DNA from 4 places in the Rhizobium sp. NFACC06-2 genome. Region 4 is predicted to be linked to each of the others. Evidence: predicted binding sites of a transcription regulator. Region 4 holds the regulator's gene; each other region holds the start of a gene.
The links. Region 4 encodes LexA, which represses DNA repair genes until DNA is damaged. Its sites were predicted from a motif close to TGTTCNNNNTGTGTTCNG; they were not measured.
Positions count from the first base shown of each region.

Region 1: the regulator LexA is predicted to act here: its motif matches at 2,852-2,869, upstream of F3H58_RS08570 (ImuA family protein).
Region 2: the regulator LexA is predicted to act here: its motif matches at 3,031-3,048, upstream of F3H58_RS12665 (ATP-dependent helicase).
Region 3: the regulator LexA is predicted to act here: its motif matches at 3,280-3,297, upstream of F3H58_RS15725 (2'-5' RNA ligase family protein).

Region 1 is NZ_FMVA01000003.1:371,127-376,869, forward strand. Features, by position in the region: gene F3H58_RS08550 (Gfo/Idh/MocA family protein) at 1-594, shown strand, start outside; gene F3H58_RS08555 (hypothetical protein) at 667-915, opposite strand; gene F3H58_RS08560 (glycerate kinase type-2 family protein) at 1,034-2,320, opposite strand; gene F3H58_RS08565 (DUF1304 domain-containing protein) at 2,325-2,678, opposite strand; gene F3H58_RS08570 (ImuA family protein) at 2,907-3,671, shown strand; gene F3H58_RS08575 (Y-family DNA polymerase) at 3,586-5,103, shown strand; gene F3H58_RS08580 (error-prone DNA polymerase) at 5,100-5,743, shown strand, end outside.
Region 2 is NZ_FMVA01000006.1:105,877-111,619, forward strand. Features, by position in the region: gene rfbB (dTDP-glucose 4,6-dehydratase) at 1-31, opposite strand, end outside; gene rfbC (dTDP-4-dehydrorhamnose 3,5-epimerase) at 34-603, opposite strand; gene F3H58_RS12665 (ATP-dependent helicase) at 835-2,901, opposite strand; gene F3H58_RS12670 (ABC transporter ATP-binding protein) at 3,224-3,961, opposite strand; gene F3H58_RS12675 (ABC transporter ATP-binding protein) at 3,958-4,803, opposite strand; gene F3H58_RS12680 (ABC transporter permease) at 4,790-5,689, opposite strand; gene F3H58_RS12685 (ABC transporter permease) at 5,686-5,743, opposite strand, start outside.
Region 3 is NZ_FMVA01000008.1:205,374-211,116, reverse strand. Features, by position in the region: gene F3H58_RS15745 (5'-methylthioadenosine/S-adenosylhomocysteine nucleosidase) at 1-254, shown strand, start outside; gene guaA (glutamine-hydrolyzing GMP synthase) at 338-1,915, shown strand; gene F3H58_RS15735 (hypothetical protein) at 1,956-2,444, opposite strand; gene F3H58_RS15730 (TetR/AcrR family transcriptional regulator) at 2,588-3,166, opposite strand; gene F3H58_RS15725 (2'-5' RNA ligase family protein) at 3,356-4,072, shown strand; gene F3H58_RS27245 (hypothetical protein) at 4,260-4,427, opposite strand; gene F3H58_RS15715 (ArsC family reductase) at 4,665-5,012, shown strand; gene ybaK (Cys-tRNA(Pro) deacylase) at 5,025-5,501, shown strand; gene F3H58_RS15705 (aminopeptidase) at 5,590-5,743, shown strand, end outside.
Region 4 is NZ_FMVA01000002.1:74,655-80,397, reverse strand. Features, by position in the region: gene F3H58_RS04720 (ComEC/Rec2 family competence protein) at 1-1,281, shown strand, start outside; gene F3H58_RS04715 (glutathione S-transferase family protein) at 1,301-1,978, opposite strand; gene lexA (transcriptional repressor LexA) at 2,241-2,963, opposite strand; gene purU (formyltetrahydrofolate deformylase) at 3,189-4,034, opposite strand; gene F3H58_RS04700 (ABC transporter ATP-binding protein) at 4,148-4,813, opposite strand; gene F3H58_RS04695 (branched-chain amino acid ABC transporter ATP-binding protein/permease) at 4,870-5,743, opposite strand, start outside.

The DNA.
Region 1 (5,743 bases), on a different contig from region 4:
GCGCAATCGGGCGTCGGCGGCTCCACCGGCGATATTGGCACCCATGCCTATAATCTCGGTTGCTTCATTTCCGGTCTGGAAGCGGATGAGCTGGCGGCGGATGTGCACACCTTTGTCGAAGGCCGCCGGCTGGACGACAATGCGCATGTGATGCTGCGCTTCAAGCAAAAGGGCGGCAAGCAGGCGGCCAAGGGGCTGCTCTGGTGCAGCCAGGTTGCGGTCGGTCACGAAAACGGGCTGAAGGTTCGTGTTTATGGCGACAAGGCCGGCATAGAGTGGACGCAGGCGGACCCGAACTATCTCTGGTTCACGAGGCTTGGCGAACCCAAGCAGTTGATCACCCGCGGCGGCGCCGGGGCAGGGGCTGCCGCAGCGCGCGTCACCCGCATTCCGTCCGGCCATCCGGAAGGTTATCTCGAAGCCTTCGCCACCATCTACACCGAGGCTGCGCATGCCATCGAAGCCCGCCGCACCGGCTCGGCGCTCGACAAGGCGGTGATTTACCCGACCTTGGACGACGGGGTTAAGGGTGTCGCTTTCGTCACGGCCTGCATCGAGTCCGGCAAGAAGAATGGCGGCTGGGTGAAGCTGTAAGACAAGGTTGCCGCATATTTCTTCTCCCCGATGCCGGGGAGAAGATGCCCTTGGCGTCATCTGCCGATAGGATCAATTGACGCGGGTTGATTGCGTCTGCACCCTTTCCGTTATGGGGCAACCGTCCTGAAGCTTGGTCCAGGACGAAACATTGAGCTTCATCTCGCAGCGCGCGAGATAAGAACTGCCATCGACCTTCAGGCAGGATGTCTGGCCGAGCTGGAACATGACGCCGCGATTTCGGCATTTGCAATTGTGGGCATCCGCCAAAGTCGGAATAAGGGCCATGATCAGGCCAAGTATGAGCACTCCAGGTCGCATGGCTGAGGCTCCAAAGGATATCCCGCCAGATTACTCCTGTCCGAGGGCATAGTCAAAACGTCTTCCCTCCGCGATCCACGCGCGGGAAAGCCCGTAATCGTTGCGAACTTCTCCGCTATCACCCGATCAAAATCGCGCGGATATCATTCACATTCGTCAGCGTCGGCCCCGTCACGACAAGGTCTCCTGCTGCCTTGAAAGCGGTGTAGCTGTCGTGGCCCACGAGCGACTGACGCGGATCGACACCGGCTTTGCGCATGCGGGCAAGCGTGTCCGGTGTCACCACCGCACCCGCCGCATCCTCCACGCCGTCTATGCCGTCGCTATCGCCGGCAATCGCCCAGATACCGTCCGCACCTTTGAGCGTCAGCGCAAGGCTGAGCAGGAATTCCGTATTGCGGCCGCCCTTGCCGGCCGGTTCCTTGCCGCCAACGCCCCTGTTCAGCGTCACTGTGGTTTCACCGCCGGAAAGCAGCACGGCCGGGCCTTTCACCGGCAGGCCCTTGCGACTGGCGGAAAGCGCGATGCCGGCCATGACAGCGCCGACATCCCTGGATTCGCCTTCCAGCGAATCTCCGAGGATGAGCGGCGTAAGGCCGAGTTTCACGGCCTCATCCGCTGCCGCCTGCAAGGCGAGCGAAGGAGCCGCGATGAGCCGGATATCCTCGTCGATATCGCCGGCCTTCGGGGTTTCCTCGCCTTTTTCCAGCACTTTGCGCACGTTTTCGGGAAGATCGAGCGCATAACGGGAGACAATTTCCCGCACGGTTTCAATATCGCTCGGATCGGCGACCGTCGGGCCGGAGGCGATTTCGGAGGGGTCGTCGCCCGGCACATCGGAAATCAGCAGCGAAACGACCTTGGCCGGTTTGGCAGCCAGCGCCAGCCGCCCGCCCTTGATGCGGGAGAGATGTTTGCGCACGGCGTTCATTTCGGAAATCGTCGCGCCGCTGGCCAAAAGGGCACGATTGACGGCCATCTTGTCGGCAAGCGTCATGCCTTCTGCCGGTGCCACCATCAGCGCCGAACCGCCGCCGGAAATCAGCGCGATGACCATGTCGTCGGTAGTCAGGCCTTCAACGGCTGCGAGAATGCGTTTTGCCGCTTCCGCGCTTTTATCGTCCGGCACGGGATGGGAAGCCTCGATGATCTCGATGTGCGCAGTCGGGACGGCATGACCGTAACGCGTCACCAACACACCGGAAAGATCGACATGCGGCCATGCCGCTTCGAGCGCGGCAGCCATGGCGGCGGAAGCCTTGCCGGCGCCCACCACCACGCAGCGGCCTTTGGGCGGGGAGGGAAGGTGGTGTTGCAGCACCTTTGCCGGATCGGCGCTTGCCACTGCCGCCATGAAAATCCGGTTGAGGGCGTCTTTTGCGCTGTGATCGTTCCATGCGCTCATCGGTTCATGCTCCGATCCAGAGGAAGCCGAGCGCGAACAATGCCGGCAATGCCTGAATGAACAGAATCTTCATATTGGCGGTGATGGCGCCGAAAATACCGGCCACCAGAACGCAGGTCAGGAAGAAAACCTTGAAGCTCAGCCCTTCATCGCCCTGCATCAGCCCATAGATCAGCCCCGCTGCGAGAAAACCGTTATATAGTCCCTGATTGGCGGCCAGTACTTTCGTCTGCCGGGCAAAATCCGCGGAAAGACCGAAGGCCTTGCGGCCGGCTGGTTTTTCCCACAGCAGCATTTCCAGAATGACGATGTAAATATGGATGGCCGCAACCACGGCAATCAGAATGCTGGCGATCATCGGCGGTTTCCTCCAAACCATAATGTCCCTTGCCGGCGGCTGTCAGGGTAAAACAGGCGGCGAGCGAACAATTCCGTTTTAACGGCAGGGCAGAGGGCCGCAAGGCCAGAATCCTCTCTTCCCGTGCAAACTGTTGAAGACCGGCAGCCTATTGCTTGACTCTTTGCTGAAATAGGAACAAAACAGGAACAATAAAGATGAATAACCGGAATTGAAACCTGTCATGCCATGCAAAAGCGCGCGGATCAGTTGCTCGTTGTCGAAGAGCTGCGTGAAAGGCTGGAAAGGATCGATAACGGCGCTCCGCGCCTGCACGAGACCTTGCCTTTCGGCGTGGATGCCATCGACCATCGCCTGCCGGGAGGCGGGCTGAAGCTCGGTTGCCTGCATGAGGTGAGCGGCGGCGGCAATGGCGCTGCCGATGGCGCGGCGGCCGCCCTTTTTGCGGCCGGTGTGGCGGCACGGCTTTCCGGCAAGGTTTTATGGTGTGTCACCCGCCGGGATCTGTTCATGCCGGGGCTGACGCAGGCCGGCCTGTCGCAGAACCGGGTCATCATCGTTGAATGCCGCGATGAAAAAGGTGTGCTCGACTGTTTCGAGGAGGGCTTACGCTGCAACGGTTTCGGCGCGGTGATGGGCGAGCTGGCGAAGCTGCCGATGAACGCCTCGCGGCGGCTGCAACTGGCGGCGGAAAACTCCGGTGTTACCGGCATCGCCATTCGTCGTTTCCGGCGTGCGACCGATGCGGCGCTGTTCGGCGAGCCGACGGCAGCGATGACCCGCTGGCGCATCTCCGTCCGACCCTCATCCCCCTTGCCGGTACCGGGGGTGGGCAGGCCGCGCTGGTTTCTGGAACTTTTGCGATGTCGCGGCGGCGAAAGTGCCGAATTTGAAGTGGAAGCCTGTGATGCAAAGGGTCGTCTCGCTCTACCTGCCGACATGGCCGACGGATCGTTTCCGGCGTCTTTCGGGCAAGGACGCGCCGCCGGTTGAAAAGCCGCTGGTCATGATTGGCCGCCAGGGCAGCCGCCGGCTGGTGCTGGCGCTCGACAAGGCGGCAAAGGCGGCGGGCATCCGGCACGGCACGCCGGTCAGCAAGGCGCAGGCGCTGGTGCCGGGTCTTCTCGTGGAAGATCTGGATGCGGATGGAGATGCCCGCGCCCTGCAGCAGCTGGCCTTTCATTTCCTGCGCATCTATGCACCCATCGTCGCCGCCGACCAACCGGACGGGCTGGTGCTGGACACGGCGGGTGCGGACCATCTGCACGGCAATGAGACGCTGATGCTGAGCGGCATGGTCAACCGCCTGCATGCCGCAGGCTTTGCCGCCCGCGCCGCCATTGCCGATAGCTGGGGCGCGGCCCATGCGCTGGCGCGTTTTGGCCGTCAGGCGATCAGCATCGTGCCGCTGGGCGGGCAGCGGGTGGCGATCAGCGGCTTGCCACTTGCCGCGTTGAGGCTGGAAGAGCGGATCGTTTCCGAGTTGAAGGTGCTCGGTTTTCGCAGCATCGGCGAGCTTGCCGAAGCACCGCGTGCGCCGCTCACCCTGCGTTTCGGCCCCGAACTCGTGCGCCGTCTTTCCCAGGCGCTCAGCGAGATCGGCGAACCCATCGAACCGGTGCGTGTGGCCGAACTGGTGGAGGTGCGTCGCGCCTTTCCCGAGCCGATCGCGGCGGCGGAGACGATTGCCCGCTATACGCAAAAACTGGTTGCGGAGCTTTGTGTCGCGCTGGAAAAGCGCGGCCTCGGCGCACGCCGGGTCGATCTGGTGCTGCACCGGGTGGATAGCGGCCTGCAGGCCATACGGGCCGGCGCGTCCAGACCGGTGCGCGATGTCAAACAGCTTGTCCGGCTTTTGACCGACCGTATCGACACCATCGATCCCGGCTTTGGCATTGAGATGATGGTGCTGACCGCCACCCATGCCGAGCCGCTTGTCGCCGCGCAGGCCCGATCCTCGCTTCTGGAGGAAGGCCGTGCGGACATCGCCGATACGGTCGATGTCATCCTCAATCGTGGCCACCGGGTCTATCGTTATGCGGCGGTGGCAAGCGATGTGCCGGAACGCTCCGTTGCCCCCGTTGCGGCGCTGGCACCAGAGGATAGGCTCGGCTGGCCCGGCCACTGGCCGCGTCCGGTCAGGCTTTTTACAAGGCCGGAACCCATCGAAACGCTGGCGCTGCTGCCGGACCATCCGCCGCGTTATTTCCTCTGGAAAGGCGTGCGCCACAATGTGCGGCGCGCCGACGGGCCGGAGCGGGTGTTCGGCGAATGGTGGAAACGCGACCGGGAAAAGGCTGCCGTGCGCGATTATTTCACGGTGGAAAATGAAAGCGGCGAGCGCTTCTGGATTTTCCGCTCCGGCGACGGCGAACATGCCGAGACCGGCTCGCAGGGCTGGTTCATCCACGGGGTTTTCGCATGAATACGCCGCTTTACGCCGAACTTCAGGTGACCACCCATTTTTCCTTCCTGCGCGGCGCAAGCTCCTGCGATGAGCTTTTCGAACAGGCCAAAAGACTCGGCATCGAGGCGCTTGGTATCGTGGACCGCAACAGCCTTGCGGGCATTCCCCGCGCTTATGAAGCCGCCAATAATCATGGCATCCGCCTTGTCATCGGCTGCCGGCTCGATCTGGACGATGATCTTTCCGTGCTTGCCTATCCCATGGATCGCCCGGCCTACGGCCGGCTTTGCCGGCTGCTTTCCATCGGCAAGAAAAGGGGCGGCAAGGGAAAATGCCGGCTTGCTTGGGACGATCTCGTTGCCTATGGCGAAGGCCTGATCGTCGTGCTGCTCGCCGATCTGGCCGACGATCTATGCGCGCTTCGCCTGCGCCGGCTGAAGACAGCTTTTGCGGACCGGGCCTATATGGCGCTTAGCCTCAGAAGACGCCCCAACGACCAGATGCGGCTTTTCGAACTGTCAGCTATGGCCGAAGCGGCTGGTGTGCCGACTGTTGTCACCAATGACGTGCTTTTTCATGTGCCGGAACGGCGCATGCTGCAGGATGTCGTCACCTGCATCCGGCACAATTGCACCATCGACGAGGCTGGTTTCCGGCG
Region 2 (5,743 bases), on a different contig from region 4:
ATCCGGCGCCGCCGGTAACTAGAACGCGCATCATCAGTTCCCAGTGTTTTGGTAGGTGAAATATTCAGGCAATTCCGACAGAAGCGGCTGCTTTGCATCCTTGTCGGAAAGGACGCAGCCTTCCAGCTTCGGCCAGTTGATGCCGATGGCGGGGTCATCCCATTTGACGCCGCGGTCACTGGCTGCGCTGTAAGGGGCCGTCACCTTGTATGAGATGACCGTGTTATCAACGAGCGTCATGAAGCCGTGGGCAAATCCTGCCGGAACCCAAAGCTGCTCGCCATTTTCGGGTGACAGCTCGACAGCCGCCCATTGTCCGAAGGTGGGCGATCCTGTTCTGATATCGACAGCGACATCCAGCAGCCGTCCCCGAATGCAGCGAACGAGCTTGCCCTGTGCAAAAGGCTCTGTCTGGAAATGAAGCCCTCGTACGGTTCCGGCCTGCGCGGAGAGGGATTCATTGTCCTGCACGAACTCCACATCCGCTACATTTTCGCGAAACCAGTCTTTCTTGAAAACCTCGCTGAAGTACCCCCTGCTGTCGCCGAAACGAGCTGGAGTTATCTTTTTCAAGCCTGATATCGAGAATGCTTCTAGTTGCACTATGCGGATCCTGTCTGGTCTGCCTACTCAGGGTGATATGGCTTTATCGGTAGGGACAGTCAATAACGCTTTATTGATCGCCCACACAAGAGCGCCGGAAACTCCATCGAACAGCGTCTGTTTTCACGTTTAGAGAGTGATCGGGTGTCAGAAAGAACCTCCAGAAGTTAAGCCCGCGCCGGCCCCGTCCGTTCGCGCATCGTGGAGGTCGATATTACCGGGACACCGCTCTTACTTCCACATCGCCCGCATCCGCGCACCCACATCGATGCGGATCTGCTGCGCGCTGCGTTCGGAAGCGGCGGCCGACACCAGTGGCCAGGTTGCCGTTTCGAAGAATTGCAGCAATGTCGCCGGGATGAAGCGGGTTCTTGCGGCGTAAACATGCCGGTCGCCCTGCTGGTTCTGCCCGCCGGTGAAGAAGCGTTGCGGCGTGATAAGTGACAGGCTGTCCTTGGCGCGCGTCATGGCGACATAAAGCAGCCGGCGTTCCTCCTCCAGTTCCTGGGTGGTGCCGACCCCGAGATCGGAGGGAATGCAGCCATCGACCACATTCAGGATAAAGACGGAACGCCATTCCTGGCCTTTTGCCGAATGGATGGTGGAGAGGCTGAGATAGTCCTCGTCAAGCAGCGGCACGCCGGCCTGATCGCTGGTGGCGTCCGGCGGATCGAGCGTCAACTCGGTCAGAAAGCGCTCGCGTGAGGGGTAACCGCCGGCGATCTGCTCGAGCTGCAGCAAATCGGCCTTGCGGGTGTCCGCATCCTCATGGATGCGTTCCAGATGCGGTTCGTACCACAGCCGCGCCTGCCCGATCTGGCCCGGCCAGTCGTTCGGCGCCTGTCGCAGGCCCACCAGCATTTGCGTGAAGGCTGTCCAGTCGTCGCCGGTCTTCGGCGGCGGCGGAATTTCGGCAAGGGCAAGCAGCGGCTCGGGGTCTGTCGCAATCGCATCGAGAATATTGCCGGCCTTCTTCGGGCCGATGCCGGGCAGCATCTGTAGCAAGCGAAAACCGGCGACGCGGTCGCGCGGGTTCTGCGCGAAGCGCAGCACGGCCAGCATGTCCTTCACATGGGCGCTGTCGAGGAATTTCAGGCCGCCGAATTTGACGAAGGGGATGTTGCGGCGGGTCAGTTCCACCTCGAGCGGGCCGCTATGGCTGGAGGTGCGGAACAGCACGGCCTGCTGTTTCAGCATCATGCCGGTTTCGCGGTTGGCGAGAATCTGGTCGATGATGAAATTCGCCTGTTCGGTCTCGTCCTTCACCGTCACGAGTTTCGGGCGCTCCAGCGACTGCCGCTCGGTCCAGAGGTTCTTGGTGAACCGCTCGCGCGCCAGATCGATGACGCCGTTGGCGGCCGCAAGGATCGGCTGCGTCGAGCGATAATTGCGGTCAAGCGTGATGATGTCGGCGGCAGGGCTGAAGGAAGCCGGAAAATCGAGGATGTTTCGCACCGTCGCCGCCCGGAAGGAATAGATCGACTGCGCATCGTCACCCACCACGGTCAACCCGCGGCCACCGGGTTTCAGCGCCATCAGCACCGATGCCTGAAGCCGGTTGGTATCCTGATATTCGTCGACCATCACATGGTCGAAGCGGTTGCCGATATCGTCCGCAAGGACGGGGTCGCTGACCATCTGGGCCCAGTAGAGCAGGAGATCGTCGTAATCGAGCACGTTCTGGACCTGCTTGGCCTCCACATAGGCTGCGAACAGCTCTTTCAGTTCGCTCTCCCAGTTGGCGACCCAGGGATAATGCTGGCGCAATATCTCCTTGAGCGGCGTCTGGGAATTCACCACGCGCGAATAGATCGCAAGACACGTACCCTTCGTTGGAAAGCGGCTTTCGGTTTTGGAAAAACCCAGCTCGTGCCGGGCGAGGTTCATCAGGTCGGCGCTGTCCTCGCGGTCGTGGATGGTGAAATCGATGTTAAGCCCGATCTGCTCGGCATAGATACGCAACAGGCGTGCGCCGATGCCGTGAAACGTGCCGGACCAGGCCAGCGCGTCTGTCATGATTGCCGAATTCGCCCCGATAACGTGTTTGCAGATACGCTCGACCCGCCGCGACATTTCCGTGGCGGCACGTCTGGAAAACGTCATCAGCAGGATGCGGCGAGGATCTGCGCCATTCACGATCAGATGCGCAACACGGTGGGCGAGCGTATTGGTCTTGCCCGAACCGGCCCCGGCGATGATCAGCAGGGGTCCGGCCGTGTGCCCTTCCGCCAGCCCAACGCCATGCTCCACCGCCCTGCGTTGCTGTTCGTTGAGCTTTTCCAGATAGGCAACCGCCATGCCAGCAATCCTTAGATAACCTGCCTGTCCCCACGGGTGAGAACCTTGTTCAGAGATGGCAGTCGTCGGAATGTCCGGCCATTGTCTGCCCTGTCGTCGCAATGATTAGCAAAGACTCAAACAGCAATCCAGAACAAATGCTGAACGCATTGTTCCGGTGGTTTGAACGCAGTTGGTGGTGAAATTTATCGGCCCAAAAGATCGCCCGTCCCCTGCCGGCGATTGGCCGCTGCCGGGCAGGCGAAATCGCCGAAATTGCGCCACGGGAGAAGGCGGGGCGGCCGTGGATGGGCCGCCAGGTGTTGCCGTCGGGCGGTGATCGTTACAGGAAACTGCTTTCGAACAGCTCGCCTGAATAGGCCGAATGGGTAACGCCCGCTTCAAGATCGGCCTTGGTCAGCTCATCGACAAAATCGCCGTTCTGCATGACCAGCACACGGTCGCACATATGGGCGATGACCGCGAGGTCGTGGCTGACGAGAACGAAGGTGAGGTCGCGTTCTTCGCGCTGGTCTGCAAGCAGGTTCAGGATTTCCGCCTGGATGGAGACGTCGAGCGCGGATGTCGGCTCGTCGAGCAGCAGGATCGGCGGTTCGAGGATCAGCGCGCGGGCGATTGCCACGCGCTGGCGCTGGCCGCCGGAAAGTTCATGCGGGAAGCGCTCGGCGAAATGTGGGGGCAAGCCCACCTGTTGCAGGGCGGCAGGCACTTTCGACCAGCCATCGCCAAGTCCCATGGCGCGGATCGGTTCGGCGAGAGCCCGGCCGATGCGGTGGCGCGGGTGCAGCGAACCGTAGGGGTCCTGAAACACCATCTGCGCCAGTTTCAGTTCGTCGCGACTGCGGGGCTTGCCGACCGGTTTGCCGTTAAAGCTGATGGAGCCGGTCCAGCCGGCCTCCAGCCCCGCCAGCGACCGCAGCAAGGTCGACTTGCCGCAGCCGCTTTCGCCGACGATGCCGAGCGTTTCACCCCTGTTGACCGTGAGGCTGACGCCGCGCACGACGTGATTGCGGTTTTCCCTTGCGCCGTAGACGACGTCGAGCTTGTCTACCGTGATCATCGCATCACCTCCGCATCGATGGCCTGACGGTCCAGCACCTTGAGACGCCGCACCGGATTGCGGGGATCTGGCATCGCCGCGATCAGGCCCCGCGTATAGGGATGTTGCGCTTCCTCCAGCTTCGTCAGCGTTTCCACGACGCGCCCGCCATACATGACCAAAACGCGCTCACAGAAAGCCGCAACCATGCGGATGTCATGGCTGATGAGGATCAGGCCGGAATTATTCTCGCGCACCATCTCGTCCAGAAGCAAAAGCACATCCTTGCGGACGCTGACATCGAGGGCCGAAGTCGGTTCGTCGGCAATGACCAGCTTGGGCTTGGCGAGCAGCATCATGGCGATCATCACGCGCTGGCCCATGCCGCCCGATATCTGGTGCGGATAAAGCGCCATCACGCGGTCGGGATCGTTGATGCGCACGCGCAGCAACATGTCGCGTGCTGCACCTCTCGCCGCCTTGCCGGTCAGCGCCAGATGCAGTTCGGCGGCCTCCGCCACCTGCTTTCCGATGGGCAGCACCGGGTTCAGCGAATAACGCGGGTCCTGCATGATAAGCGCCATCTCGCTGCCGCGGATCGCGCCCATCTGCCGCTCGGATTTTTCGAGCAACGGTTCGGACAGGAAATCCATCCGCTCCGCCGTCACCGTTGCGCTTTTCGGCAGGAGCCGCATGGCGGCCCGGCCGGTGGTGGATTTTCCGGAACCGGACTCACCGACTATGCCGACCCTTTCGCGCCCGACGTCGAAATTGACGTTGGACACCGCCGGAATGGTGTTGCGGCCGAAACGGACATTGAGGTCGCGGACCGAGAGGATGGGGGAGCTATCAGGAACGGGCATGACGCGGATCCAGAAGGTCGCGCAGCGTATCGCCGGCGATGTTGAAGGCAAGGCTCGTCAGCAGGATGGCGATGCCTGGCATGACGGCGACCCACCAGTAGTCGAGCATGAACTTACGGCCGCTGGAGATCATCGCGCCCCATTCCGGCAGCGGCGGCTGGGCTCCGAGACCAAGGAAGCCGAGTGAAGCGGCCGTCAGGATGATGCCGGCCATGTTCAGCGTCAGGCGAACGATGACCGAGGGAATGCACATAGGCGCAATGTATAGAAAAAGGATGCGCAGCGGCGAAGCGCCATAGAGACGGGCGGCGGCGACGTAGTCGGTATTGCGCACGACAAGCGCTTCCGCCCGAGCAAGACGCGCAATCGGCGGCCACGCGGTCAACGAGATCGCAATGATCGCCGTGCCGAGGCCGGCGCCCATGGCGGCCGCAAAGGCAAGCGCCAGCACGAGCGAGGGGAAGGACAGGACGATATCGGTCGCGCGCATCAGGATCGCGTCGGTTCGCCCGCCGAAGAAACCGGCCATCACGCCAATGGCAAGGCCGATAGGACCGACGATGACCGAGACCGACAGTACCGTCTGGATGGTGATGCGGGTGCCGTAAACAAGCCGGCTGAAAATATCGCGGCCGAATTCGTCGGTTCCGGCGAGATGCGCCCAGCTGGGAGGCTGAAGCGCGTTTTCGAGAGCTTGGCGCGCAGGATCGTAAGGCGCGATGAGCGGAGCGAAAATGGCGACCAGAATCAGAATGGCCAGAATGGCGAAGCCGAACATTCCAAGCGGTTCGTCCGCGAGCTTTCGAAGTGTCCGCACGGTGGTAGTCGAGATGCGCGATAGGGCGCTGGGACGATCAACGGTATTGTTATGCGCGATATCGGTCATCGTGCGGCCTCCCGTGTACGGGGATCGAGCGTGGTGTAGGCCAGATCTGCGAGG
Region 3 (5,743 bases), on a different contig from region 4:
GCGCCAATGTCGTTTCGGGTGAGGCCTATGGGCTGATCGACGCCGATATGGTGGAAATGGAAACCTTCGCGGTTTTAAGAGCCTGCCAGCGCTTCGGCGTACCGCTCGTCAGTCTGCGCGGCATTTCCGATGGCAAGGTGGATGTGAACCATGTGGACGACTGGACGGAGTACCTGCACATCATCGATGAAAAGCTGGCGGATGCCGTCCACCGGCTTTGCCGCGCCATCGAGGACGGCGTAATTGCCCTTTAGAACCTTGCGATTTTCGCAAATTTCCGCTGTTTGACGCCCGCTTCCGGGTTGCCTAAAGCCGCCATTTTCTTTAAAGGCTCGCCATGACCCAGATAGCCCATCCCGACAGCATTCTCATCATCGATTTCGGCAGCCAGGTGACGCAGCTGATTGCGCGCCGCATCCGCGAAGCCGGGGTCTATTGCGAAATCCATCCGTTTCAGAATGCCGCAGAGGCGTTCGAGAAGCTTCAGCCCAAGGGCGTGATCTTCTCCGGCGGCCCCGCATCTGTCACGGCGGAAGGAAGCCCGCGCGCACCGCAGGCGGTGTTCGACAGCAAGGTTCCGATCCTCGGCATCTGCTACGGCCAGCAGACGCTCTGCACGCAGCTCGGCGGTGTGGTCGAGGGTGGCCATGCGGCGGAATTCGGCCGCGCCGATATCGACATCAAGAAGGCAAGTCCGCTTTTCGAAGGCTTCTGGGAACAGGGCAAGAGCTATCCCGTCTGGATGAGCCATGGCGACCGCGTGACGAAGCTGCCGGAAGGTTTCGAGGTCATCGCGACCTCCGAGAACGCACCTTTCGCCATCGCCGCGGACGAGAAGCGTCACTACTACTCCACCATGTTCCACCCGGAAGTGGTGCATACGCCTGATGGCGGCAAGCTGCTCTCCAACTTCGTGCACAAGATCGTCGGGCTCAAATCCGACTGGACGATGGCGGCCTATCGCGCCGAAATGATCCGCAAGATCCGCGAGCAGGTCGGCACCGGCCGCGTGCTCTGCGCGCTTTCCGGCGGCGTCGATTCCTCGGTTGCGGCCATCCTCATTCATGAGGCGATCGGCGACCAGCTCACCTGCGTTTACGTCGATCACGGCCTGATGCGACTTGGCGAAAGCGAGCAGGTCGTCGGCATGTTCCGCGACCATTACAATATTCCGCTGGTGCATGTGGATGCCGCCGACCTGTTCCTCGGCGAACTGTCGGGCGTTTCCGATCCGGAAGTGAAGCGCAAGACCATCGGCCGCCTGTTCATCGAGGTCTTCGAGGCCGAAGCGGCCAAGATCGCCGCCGACGGCAAGGGCGCACCGAATTTCCTGGCGCAGGGCACGCTTTACCCCGACGTCATCGAGAGCGTCTCCTTCTCCGGCGGCCCCTCGGTCACCATCAAGAGCCACCACAATGTCGGCGGTCTTCCCGAGCGGATGAACATGCAGCTCGTCGAGCCGCTGCGCGAACTCTTCAAGGATGAAGTGCGTGCGCTCGGCCGTGAACTCGGCCTGCCGGACAGCTTCATCGGCCGCCACCCCTTCCCCGGCCCGGGCCTGGCAATCCGCTGCCCCGGTACGATTACCCGTGAGAAGCTGGATATTCTGCGCAAGGCGGATGCGATCTATCTCGATGAAATCCGCAAGGCCGGTCTCTACGACACCATCTGGCAGGCTTTCGCCGTGCTGCTGCCGGTGCAGACCGTGGGCGTCATGGGCGATTACCGCACCTATGACTTCGTCTGCGCGCTGCGCGCCGTAACCTCGGTGGATGGCATGACGGCGGATTTCTATCCCTACGACATGAATTTCCTCGGCCGCGCGGCAACCCGCATCATCAACGAAGTACGCGGCATCAATCGCGTCGTCTATGACGTGACGAGCAAGCCGCCCGGCACGATCGAGTGGGAATAAGGACGATACTCGACACAGTCCTATAAAGATGACGCCGCGACTAGTTCGCGGCGTTTCTGTTTTGCCGTGCGAGATAGATAATCTGGGCGGTCAGACCGACCACGAGGATCGCCAGCAACCCTGCCTGAGCGCCGAGAAGCAGCGGCGATTTCAGGTCCGTAACCAAAGGGTGACCGTCTGGAACACGACGCAGGATTTCGCTCACCGTCGGGACCATCAAAAGAAACGCACTGATGCTGAGACAGATGGTTTCGATATATCTGGCCATGCGCGTTGAACCGAGAACGCCTTCGATGCCGTAACCTGCGAGCAGGAACAGGATGGTCAGGACGCCAACGCCGTAACTGATCGGCTGATGTGCCACGAGGAAGACCGTCGCAGCGCCAATCAGCATGGAGACAAGATAAAGAGTGCCTGGCGCTGATCGGGGAACGATTCGACCGTGGCGCGCAAACATGTAAATGGCGGCGGGAATGGCCGGCAGGCTTCCAAGCGTATGGATCCAGCCGAGCGGAGAAATTCCGAACATGAGAGATTGCCTTTCTCGTCCAAAAGGACGTGGTGGTCCGGGAAGCAGACCGTCATCGACAAATCTGCCAGCTTGATACGGTCTATTTTTTCGGTGGCCTGCCACTCAGGTCATGCATCGAGCTCCCTCGCGAAACTGCGATTTCAAGCGGTCATGCGCTCCAGCATGGGGCGGGTTATTGCGCCAAAAGTCGTCGCATCACCATGGGCACGGGCGGAAAGCATCGCGCCATGCACGGTGGCCATGAAGATTTCAGCATTGGCTCTGGTGGTTCCGTTCAGCGCGAGGCGCCCCTGGGCAACGCCACGTTCCAGAACGGCGGTGAGCCAGTCGGAGAGACTTCGAAAATGCGCGCGCACTTCAAGAGCGACCGTTTCAGGAAGAACCGGAATTTCACTGGCGAGCAGAGCGCAGACGCAGAAGGGGTGAGTGGCCTCGGCGATACAGCCCTCCCAATAGCCGATATAGGCGCGGAGCTGTTCGAGCGGGTCGGAAATGTTTCGCTCCAGTTCGGCGATACCGGCTTCCGCCTCCTGCCTGTATTGCGCAACCAGTTTTTGGACCAGATCGGACTTGCTGGGAAAGTGATGGTGAATGCTCGCATTGCGAATGCCGACCACGGCGGAAATGTCGGCATAGCTGAAACTGTTATAGCCGCCCTTTATGATCAGGGAGCGTGCGCAACGGAGGATTTCATCTGCTTTGGTCTGTGGATTTTTCATAAGAATGATCTACCAATTAGTAGGTAGAGTGTCAACACCAAGTGGTTTTAACCTACGGCTGCGAACAGGCGCTACGGGCTATTTCCCGGCATCGGGTAGGCACCCAAGGATTTCGTTCTCTTTTTGTTCTTTAAATTATTGCCGTTGGTGATAATATCCCGGCCCGGGCAAAGGCCGTGGAGCATCGCTATGGGTTTCGGGTTGGCAGATGAAGGAGGTTTAAGGCAGCTTTTCTTCGAAGGATGGGAGCCGGAGAAAATACGGCGTTTCAATCCGCGATTTAGCAGCAAGCTCTTGATCACGGTGAAACCGCCGGCAGCTCTGGCGGAACGAATTTTTGCCGATGCGTCGCGCCATGCCGCAGGGCGGACGAAGCGTGAGGCCTATCCGCCGGAGCTTCTGCATATAACCCTGCTCTGTATCGGAGGTTTCGAGACCGTGCCTCACAGGCTGGTAGAAAGGCTGAAGGCAGCGCTGGGGGAGATCAAGGCGCGGCCCGTTCCAATCACATTCGATGGAACGTTGCTGTTCGGCAATCGCAACAGTCTGGCGCTACACAGCAGCCGCGAGATGCAGGAACTTAAGGCTCTGGCGAAAATGGTGCAGCGCGCCCTGCGGCGGACAAACCTGCCCTATGTCGCCGCATCGTCGTATACGCCACATCTCACCGTTATCTACGGCTGCGGGAAAATTGAACTGATGCCGGCTGATAAACCCTATAGCTGGCTGGCGGGGAGCTTCGAACTCGTTTTCAGCCACAATGGCGAAACACGGCATGAACTGCTCGGGCGCTTCGCACTCTCGCCGAAAGCGGAGCGTTATGAACCGCCCGAAAGCCAGCTAAATTTGCCGGAAAAAGTGATCGGACCTTCGAAACGGCCGACACAAAGGGCATCAGTGCGATAACATGCACCTGAAGCGGCACACCGCATCCATGCCGACATTTTCCGCATTCTCTATTGAGAATGATACGGAACCTTGTTGTGCGAATCCGCCGCTTCTTTCGCCAGCCGCACATCCGCAGCGCCAGCCGAAAACCGATCCGGTTATCGAACGCAAGCGAGGCGATATCGCCTCGCAACGGATGACCAGCTTAGAGCTGTACCTTGTCGAAAGCCTTGCCGTCGATGCCGAGGGCTTCGAGATCGGCGCGGGCAGGCTTGCGATGTGCGCGAACAGCGGCCGAAACCGAGAGCGCTGCACCGAGAACGGCGAAAGTTTCACCGAAGAAGTTACGCGATGTCTTTGCAACCTGACGCATTTTTCTCTCCATCTTTGATGCCCAGATAATGGGCATTTAAGGCCCGTTCTACAACTCATGATGCAGCAGGGAAGCCATGCAGCTTTGCTCGCGCTCGTTTGGATATCAGCCATTGCGATTTTGCATGGCTTAAGCGGCAGGACCGGGTATATGCGCAGGGCACTTCAGGAGGCGGGTTGAATAAGACGGATATTTTGTTATGCCGGAAGTGCTTTTAGAGACGAAGAGGCAGATGGCATGACGGTCACGATTTACGGCATCAAGAACTGCGACACGATGAAGAAGACCAGAAGCTGGCTGGAAGCCAACGGTGTCGACTATTCTTTCCATGACTATAAGGCGGCCGGCATCGACCGTGCCCATCTGGAAACATGGTGCGATGCCGCGGGCTGGGAAACGGTTCTAAACCGGGCCGGCACCACCTTCAAGAAACTCGATGACGGCCAGAAGGCCGATCTCACCCGTGAGAAGGCCATTGGGCTGATGCTGGAACAGCCCTCCATGATCAAGCGTCCCGTGCTGGAAGCGAAGGGCAGGATAACCGTCGGTTTCAAGCCTGAAACCTACCAGACCCTTTTTGCGTGAACGCAGCCCGCCATGTCCAAAACAACCCGTGCCACCCAAATGCTGACCAAGGCCGGCGTTGCCTTCACCACCGTTACCTATGACTACGATCCGAATGCCGACCGCATCGGCCTGCAGGCGGCCGAGGCGATCGGTGAGCCACCGCATCTGGTGCTGAAAACGCTGATGGCGGAACTCGATGGCAAGCCGGTCTGCGTCGTCGTCCCTTCGGATCGCGAGGTCAGCATGAAGAAGCTGGCCGCCGCCTTCGGTGGCAAATCCGCCAGCATGATGAGGCCTGCCGATGCGGAGCGCGCCACCGGTTATCATGTCGGTGGCATCAGCCCTTTCGGGCAGAAGAAACAGGTGCCGACGGCCATTGAGGCCGGGGCCATGGCGCATGATTATGTCTACATGAATGGCGGACAACGCGGCCTGCAGGTGAGGCTTTCGCCCCGCGATGCCCAAAGCGCACTGAAGGCGATTGCCGCGCCGCTGGTCGCCGATTGAAGCGCGGGATGCGCGCCTGAAAGCATTTGGCTTTCGGAAGGAATGGGCTATGGTCGGCGCCTCCTATTGAAATAGACGAAGGCAGATCATGACCGTTTCCCCCATCGATCCCGTTAAACTCGAAAAACTGGCCGAAGTCGCAGTCAAGGTCGGCCTGCAATTGCAGAAGGATCAGGATCTGGTGATTACCGCACCGCTGGCGGCCCTGCCGCTGGTGCGATTTTTGACCAAACACGCCTATA
Region 4 (5,743 bases):
CCCTCGCTCAGCCTCAGAAATGTTGCGCTGTCCGCTCTCGTCATCCTCGCGCTGTCTCCTTCGGAAATCATGGGGCCGAGCTTCCAGATGTCCTTCGCCGCAACGATCGCGCTCGTTGCGGCCTATGCCGCGTGGAGCCGATGGCGCACCGACCGGGAGCGTCTGTTCATCGGGCGCAAACCGGCGTGGATGACGGTGGCGGGAACGGCAGGCGCCGTCATTGGCGGTGTCATCACCACATCGCTGATCGGCGGGCTCTCGACGGCGATCTATTCCGCCGAGCATTTCCAGCGTGTCACCACCCATGGACTTTTCGCCAATCTGGCAGCCATGCCGCTGATGTCGCTGGTCGTCATGCCCTTCGGACTCATCGCGATGTTGTTGATGCCCTTTGGGCTTGATGCGCCATTTCTGAAGGTCATGGGTTACGGCATGGCGCTTGTCATCGAGGTTGCGCAGGAAGTGGCGTCCTGGGGCGGCAGCGCCGCGACCGGGCGGCCGCATGGCTGGTTCATCGGCATCGCCTCGGCGGGCTTTCTGTTACTGACATTGCTGCGCACCCGGCTGGCTCTGCTTGGAATTCCACCTCTGCTCCTCGCCTTCGGCCTCTCCGGCGCTGTCGCTCAACGCAGTCCGCCCGATCTGCTTGTTCACGAAGAAGGCAAGCTGGTAGCGCTTCTAGACGAGGGTAGGGTCTACACCACAAAAACAAGACCGCAGGGCTTCATCTATGAGCAATGGCAGAGAGCGCTGCTTTTGCCTGAGAAGCCGATCGCGCCTGTGGTTCTGAAGACGGGGATCCCGGCAACCACCGTTGCTCTCAGCGCAAGATCGAAGCTGGCGCCGGAGGACATGAAGGCCGTGGCGCGGGAGATGATAACGACGCTGAGAGATGCTGCGCCGGGCATTTTCACCTGCGGGACAGGCATTTGGTGTGTGGCGCGTGCGAAAAGCGGCGAATTTATCATCGTGCTGGAAGACGGCCGGTTTGCCGGGAAAGCCTGTGACATTGCCGATATCGTCATCGTCTCCCGCAGAACCTCGTTTGCGCAATGCCGCTCGGGCGCCCTGCTGCTCAGCCGCGACACATTAAGACGTATTGGCTCGGTAGAGATAAATTTCGCCGGCAGCGATCAGGCGGGGGTGGTGGGGCGGATGCGCGCGGCAACCGCCAGCACCGACAGGCCGTGGAGCGAACATCGCTTCTACGACTGGAAGAGCGGGCGCTTTGACCATGAGGTGCCTGAAGCCGTCACCCGGTTGCTGACGGCATCGCATTGAGCGCCGCCAGCATGATTTGTCAGGCCTTGGCGCGCAAATCCGCGGTCAATTCGCCAATGCTGCCGATTTCCTCTTCGTGCGGCAGATCGCGCCAGATTTCCTTCAGCCCGGCCTCATACCATTCGCGCATGGCGGGCAGGGCAAGCAGCCGGTCGCAATAATCCTTCGCCCCCGGCGAAAGATCAGCGCCATAGGTCTGGAAGCGGAACGCCACCGGGCAGAAGAAAGCGTCGACCGCCGTGAATTTCTGACCGGCGAGAAACGGTCCGCCGAATTTTGCAAGACCTTCGCTCCACAGCGAATCTATGCGTTTTATGTCGGCCGCAAGCCCGGCATTGCCGGTTTTGGGTTTTACGCGGATACCGACCGACATGGGGTAAAGATTGCGCAGCGAGGAAAATCCCGCATGCATTTCACTGGCCGCCGAACGCGACCAGGCCCGTGCCTGCTTGTCGCTTGCCCATACGCCCTGATGTCTCTCGGCCAGATATTCGGCAATCGACAGCGATTCCCAGACCGTCACGCCCTCATCAACAAGGCACGGCACCTTGCCGGTCGGCGAAAAGCTGGAGAAGGAAACACCTTCGCCGAAGGGAACGAGTTTTTCATCAAAGGCGATGCCAAGCGTGCGCATCAAAACCCAGGGCCGTAGCGACCATGAGGAATAGTTCTTGTTGGCAATATAAAGATCGTACATGGCGTTTTCCCCCGATGGAACGCGCATTTCTATACCTGCGAAGGGCCTAGGAATATCGCAAAGAATCCATGGCTCCCATAACGCCAATTGATGGACGGGCCGTCATACGCGACGGAACTTCGCAGCAACGAGCGCTTTTGCCAATTTCACAAAGAAAAGGCGCATCAATTCAACGGAACAATGCGCCATTCATTTCGAACGCCAAATCTGTCGCCCCTGAAAACCTATTCGGTGTCATGATGGCGGCGGTAGCCTCCAGTTATCAATGGTAACGACGGATCAATCCCACCAGCTTGCCCTGAATTTTCACCCGATCAGGTCCGAAAATGCGGGTCTCGTAGGCCGGGTTCGCCGCTTCCAGCGCGATGGATGCACCCTTGCGGCGGAAGCGCTTCAGCGTGGCTTCTTCATCATCCACCAGCGCCACGACGATATCGCCCGGATTGGCGGTGTTGCCGTTGCGGATGATGACGGTATCGCCATCAAAAATCCCGGCCTCGATCATCGAATCGCCTTTGACCTCAAGCGCGTAATGTTCGCCCGAACCCAGCATGTCCACCGGCACGGCCACATCATGGGTATTGTTCTGGATGGCGGAAATCGGCACACCGGCAGCGATACGACCCATGACGGGCACCGTGGCGGCTCCGGCGAAATCATTGGCGGGCGCCTTCGCGGCAGGGGCCTGTTCCGGCTCCTTCGGTTTTCCGAGACTGCCTTCGATGACGCTCGGCGAAAAGCCGCGCTGCGGCCTTGCGCCCGGCGTATAAGCCTCGGGCAGCTTGATGACTTCCAGCGCCCGTGCCCTATTAGGTAGCCGGCGAATAAACCCGCGCTCTTCGAGCGCCGTGATCAGCCGGTGGATGCCGGATTTGGAAGCAAGATCGAGTGCATCCTTCATTTCATCGAAGGAGGGCGGCACGCCGGACTCTTTCATTCGCTCATGAATGAAGAGAAGCAATTCCTGCTGTTTGCGCGTGAGCATGAGGAAAACACCCTTGAGAATCGTCGTTGGAGTCGCGAAACAAATACAGAACGAACACTATATGTTCCATATGTGTTCCGCAATCCCCTAAAATCTGGTTAAGCTTGGCTCGAATTTACATTTCGCAAATTGGGAGTAACCAAAGCTCCAGATGTCGTTCCTAGGCGAGACCCCGACGCGTCCCATTCGTTCCGCGTTTCAGGCCAGGGTGTAGATTGGGCTGTGCTATCGCGCGAAAACGACCGTCTTGTTCTTGTTGAGAAGCACCCGGTCCTCAAGGTGCCATGAGACCGCCCGGGCAAGCACGCGTCGCTCGATGTCGCGTCCCTTGCGGACCAGCTCATCCGGCGTATCGGCGTGGCTGACCGGCTCGACGTCCTGGCAGATGATCGGCCCTTCATCGAGATCGCGGGTGACATAATGGGCCGTTGCACCGATCATCTTGACGCCCCTCTCATGGGCTTGGTGATAGGGCTTTGCGCCCTTGAAACCAGGCAGGAAGGAGTGATGAATGTTGATGCAGCGCCCGGATAAGTATTCGGAGAAATTGTCCGATAGGATCTGCATGTAGCGGGCAAGAACGACGAGTTCGGTGCCCGTTTCTTCGATGATGTCCTTGATGCGTGTTTCCTGTTCGGCCTTGTTGTCTTTTGTCACCGGCAGGTGATGATACTTTATCCCGCCCATGAGCGTGAGGTTCAGGGCCTCGCGGGGGTGGTTGCCGACGATGCCGACGATCTCGGCATTCAATTCGCCAATGCGGTGGCGATAGAGAAGATCGCCGAGGCAATGGTCGAAGCGGGAAACGAGCAGCAGCAGCTTGCGCGGCGCACCTGCTGGACGCAGCGTGGCGTCGAGAGCGAAGCGATCGATCTCCTCAGCAAGTCCATTGCGAAAGCCTGCCTCGTCGCCGGCCATGGAGAAGGCGACGCGCATGAAAAACATGCCCGTTTCATGGTCGTCGAATTGTTGAGCTTCATAAATATCGCCGCCATGCTGTGCGATGCGGCCCGAGACCGCAGCGACAATTCCGCTTCTGTTGGGGCAGCGCAGCGTCAGGACGTAATTCATCTAAAGCCTCCTGGAAGATGGAGTTGCGGTTGGACTGTTGTCATAGCGGCGCCCACGCGGAGCCACGCCCCGTTTCCACGGGGCCGAGCGTCAGCACGAAGCGGTCGCGGATGTCACTGGATGGCGTGTTCGCCCGGCCCGAGATAACTCGCCATCAGAGCGGGATCGACGGCGAGTTCGCAAGCTGGGCCTGAGCGGCGCACTTCACCGAGTTCGACGAGATAAGCTTCGTCGGCAATTTCGAGCGCGGCGCGGGCATTCTGCTCGACCAGCAGGATGGAGACACCGGTTTGACGCAGGTCGGCGACGATACGCAGGATTTCGGCGACAATCAGCGGTGCAAGTCCAAGGCTCGGCTCATCGAGAAGTAGCAGTCTCGGCCGGCTCATCAACGCCCGCGCGAGCGCCAGCATCTGCCTTTCGCCGCCCGACAGTGTTCCGGCGAGCTGCTTGCGGCGTTCGCGAAGGCGCGGGAAGAGTGTGTAAACAGCATCGCGTGTCTCGTCGCGCTCCCGACGGGAACGCAGGAAGCCGCCAAGTTCGATATTGTCCTCAACCGTCATCGAGCCGAATAATTCTCGCCTTTCCGGCACCAGGCAGAGGCCGGCGGCAACGCGGCCCTCGATCGTCTCGGGCACCGGCGCGCCGTCGTAAACAATAGTCCCGCGCGAAGGCACGACACCCATGATGGCGTTGAGCAGCGTGGTTTTGCCCGCTCCGTTCGCCCCGATGACCGTGACGATGCTGCCCGATGTCATGGATAGCGAGATGCCGTGCACCACTTCCGCCCGGCCATAGGCAACGCGAATGTCTTTGATGTCGAGTAGATGTCCGCTCACGCTGCCCCCCCAAAATAAGCCGCGATCACGGCCGGATGTTGCCGGATTTCAGCCGGCTTGCCTTCGGCGATCAGGGTACCGAAATCGAGCACGACGATGTGGTCGACCAGCCCCATGACGAAACCCATGTCATGTTCGACAAGCAGGACGCTGACGCCCTCGGTCCGCAGTTTTTTCAGCAGCGTCGCGAGCTCCTGCTTTTCCCCGTGGCGCAGACCGGCCGCCGGTTCGTCGAGCAGCAGCAGGGTCGGGTTGAGGCAGAGCGCGCGGGCGATTTCCAGAATTCGGATCTGCCCGAGAGCGAGGTCGCCGGCGGGGCGGTCGCGATGGGCACCGAGACCGACGCGATCGAGCTGATGCGCGGCTTCGGCAAGCAGAGCCTGCTCCTGTTGTCGCTCCAGTCGCAAGAAGCTTCGGAAAACGCCGGCATTGCCGCGCAGATGCGCGCCGAGAGCGATGTTTTCGAGGACCGACATGGTCGGAAGGACCTTGGCGTGCTGAAAGGTTCTCGCGATGCCGCGTTTGGCGATGAGCCGCGGATTGAGGCCCGAAAGCGTCTGTCCCTGATAGGTGACGTCACCGCCCGAAAGGTCGAGGATTCCGGTGATGAGATTGAAAGTCGTGCTCTTGCCGGCGCCGTTCGGACCGATCAGGCCGACGATCTGCCCGGCCTTGATGTCAAAGCTGACATCGTTGACCGCCGTCAGCCCGCCGAATGTCTTGCGGACCCGGTCGACCCGGACCAGCGGACTGCCGGCTGCAGGCATGTCCCGCGTTTCGAGACCGGCGCCTGCCCGGCGGATGGCGCGCGGCGGCCGGGTCGGCAGGTATTTTTCCAGAAGCGGCCAAAGACCGTCGCGCGAGAGCTGC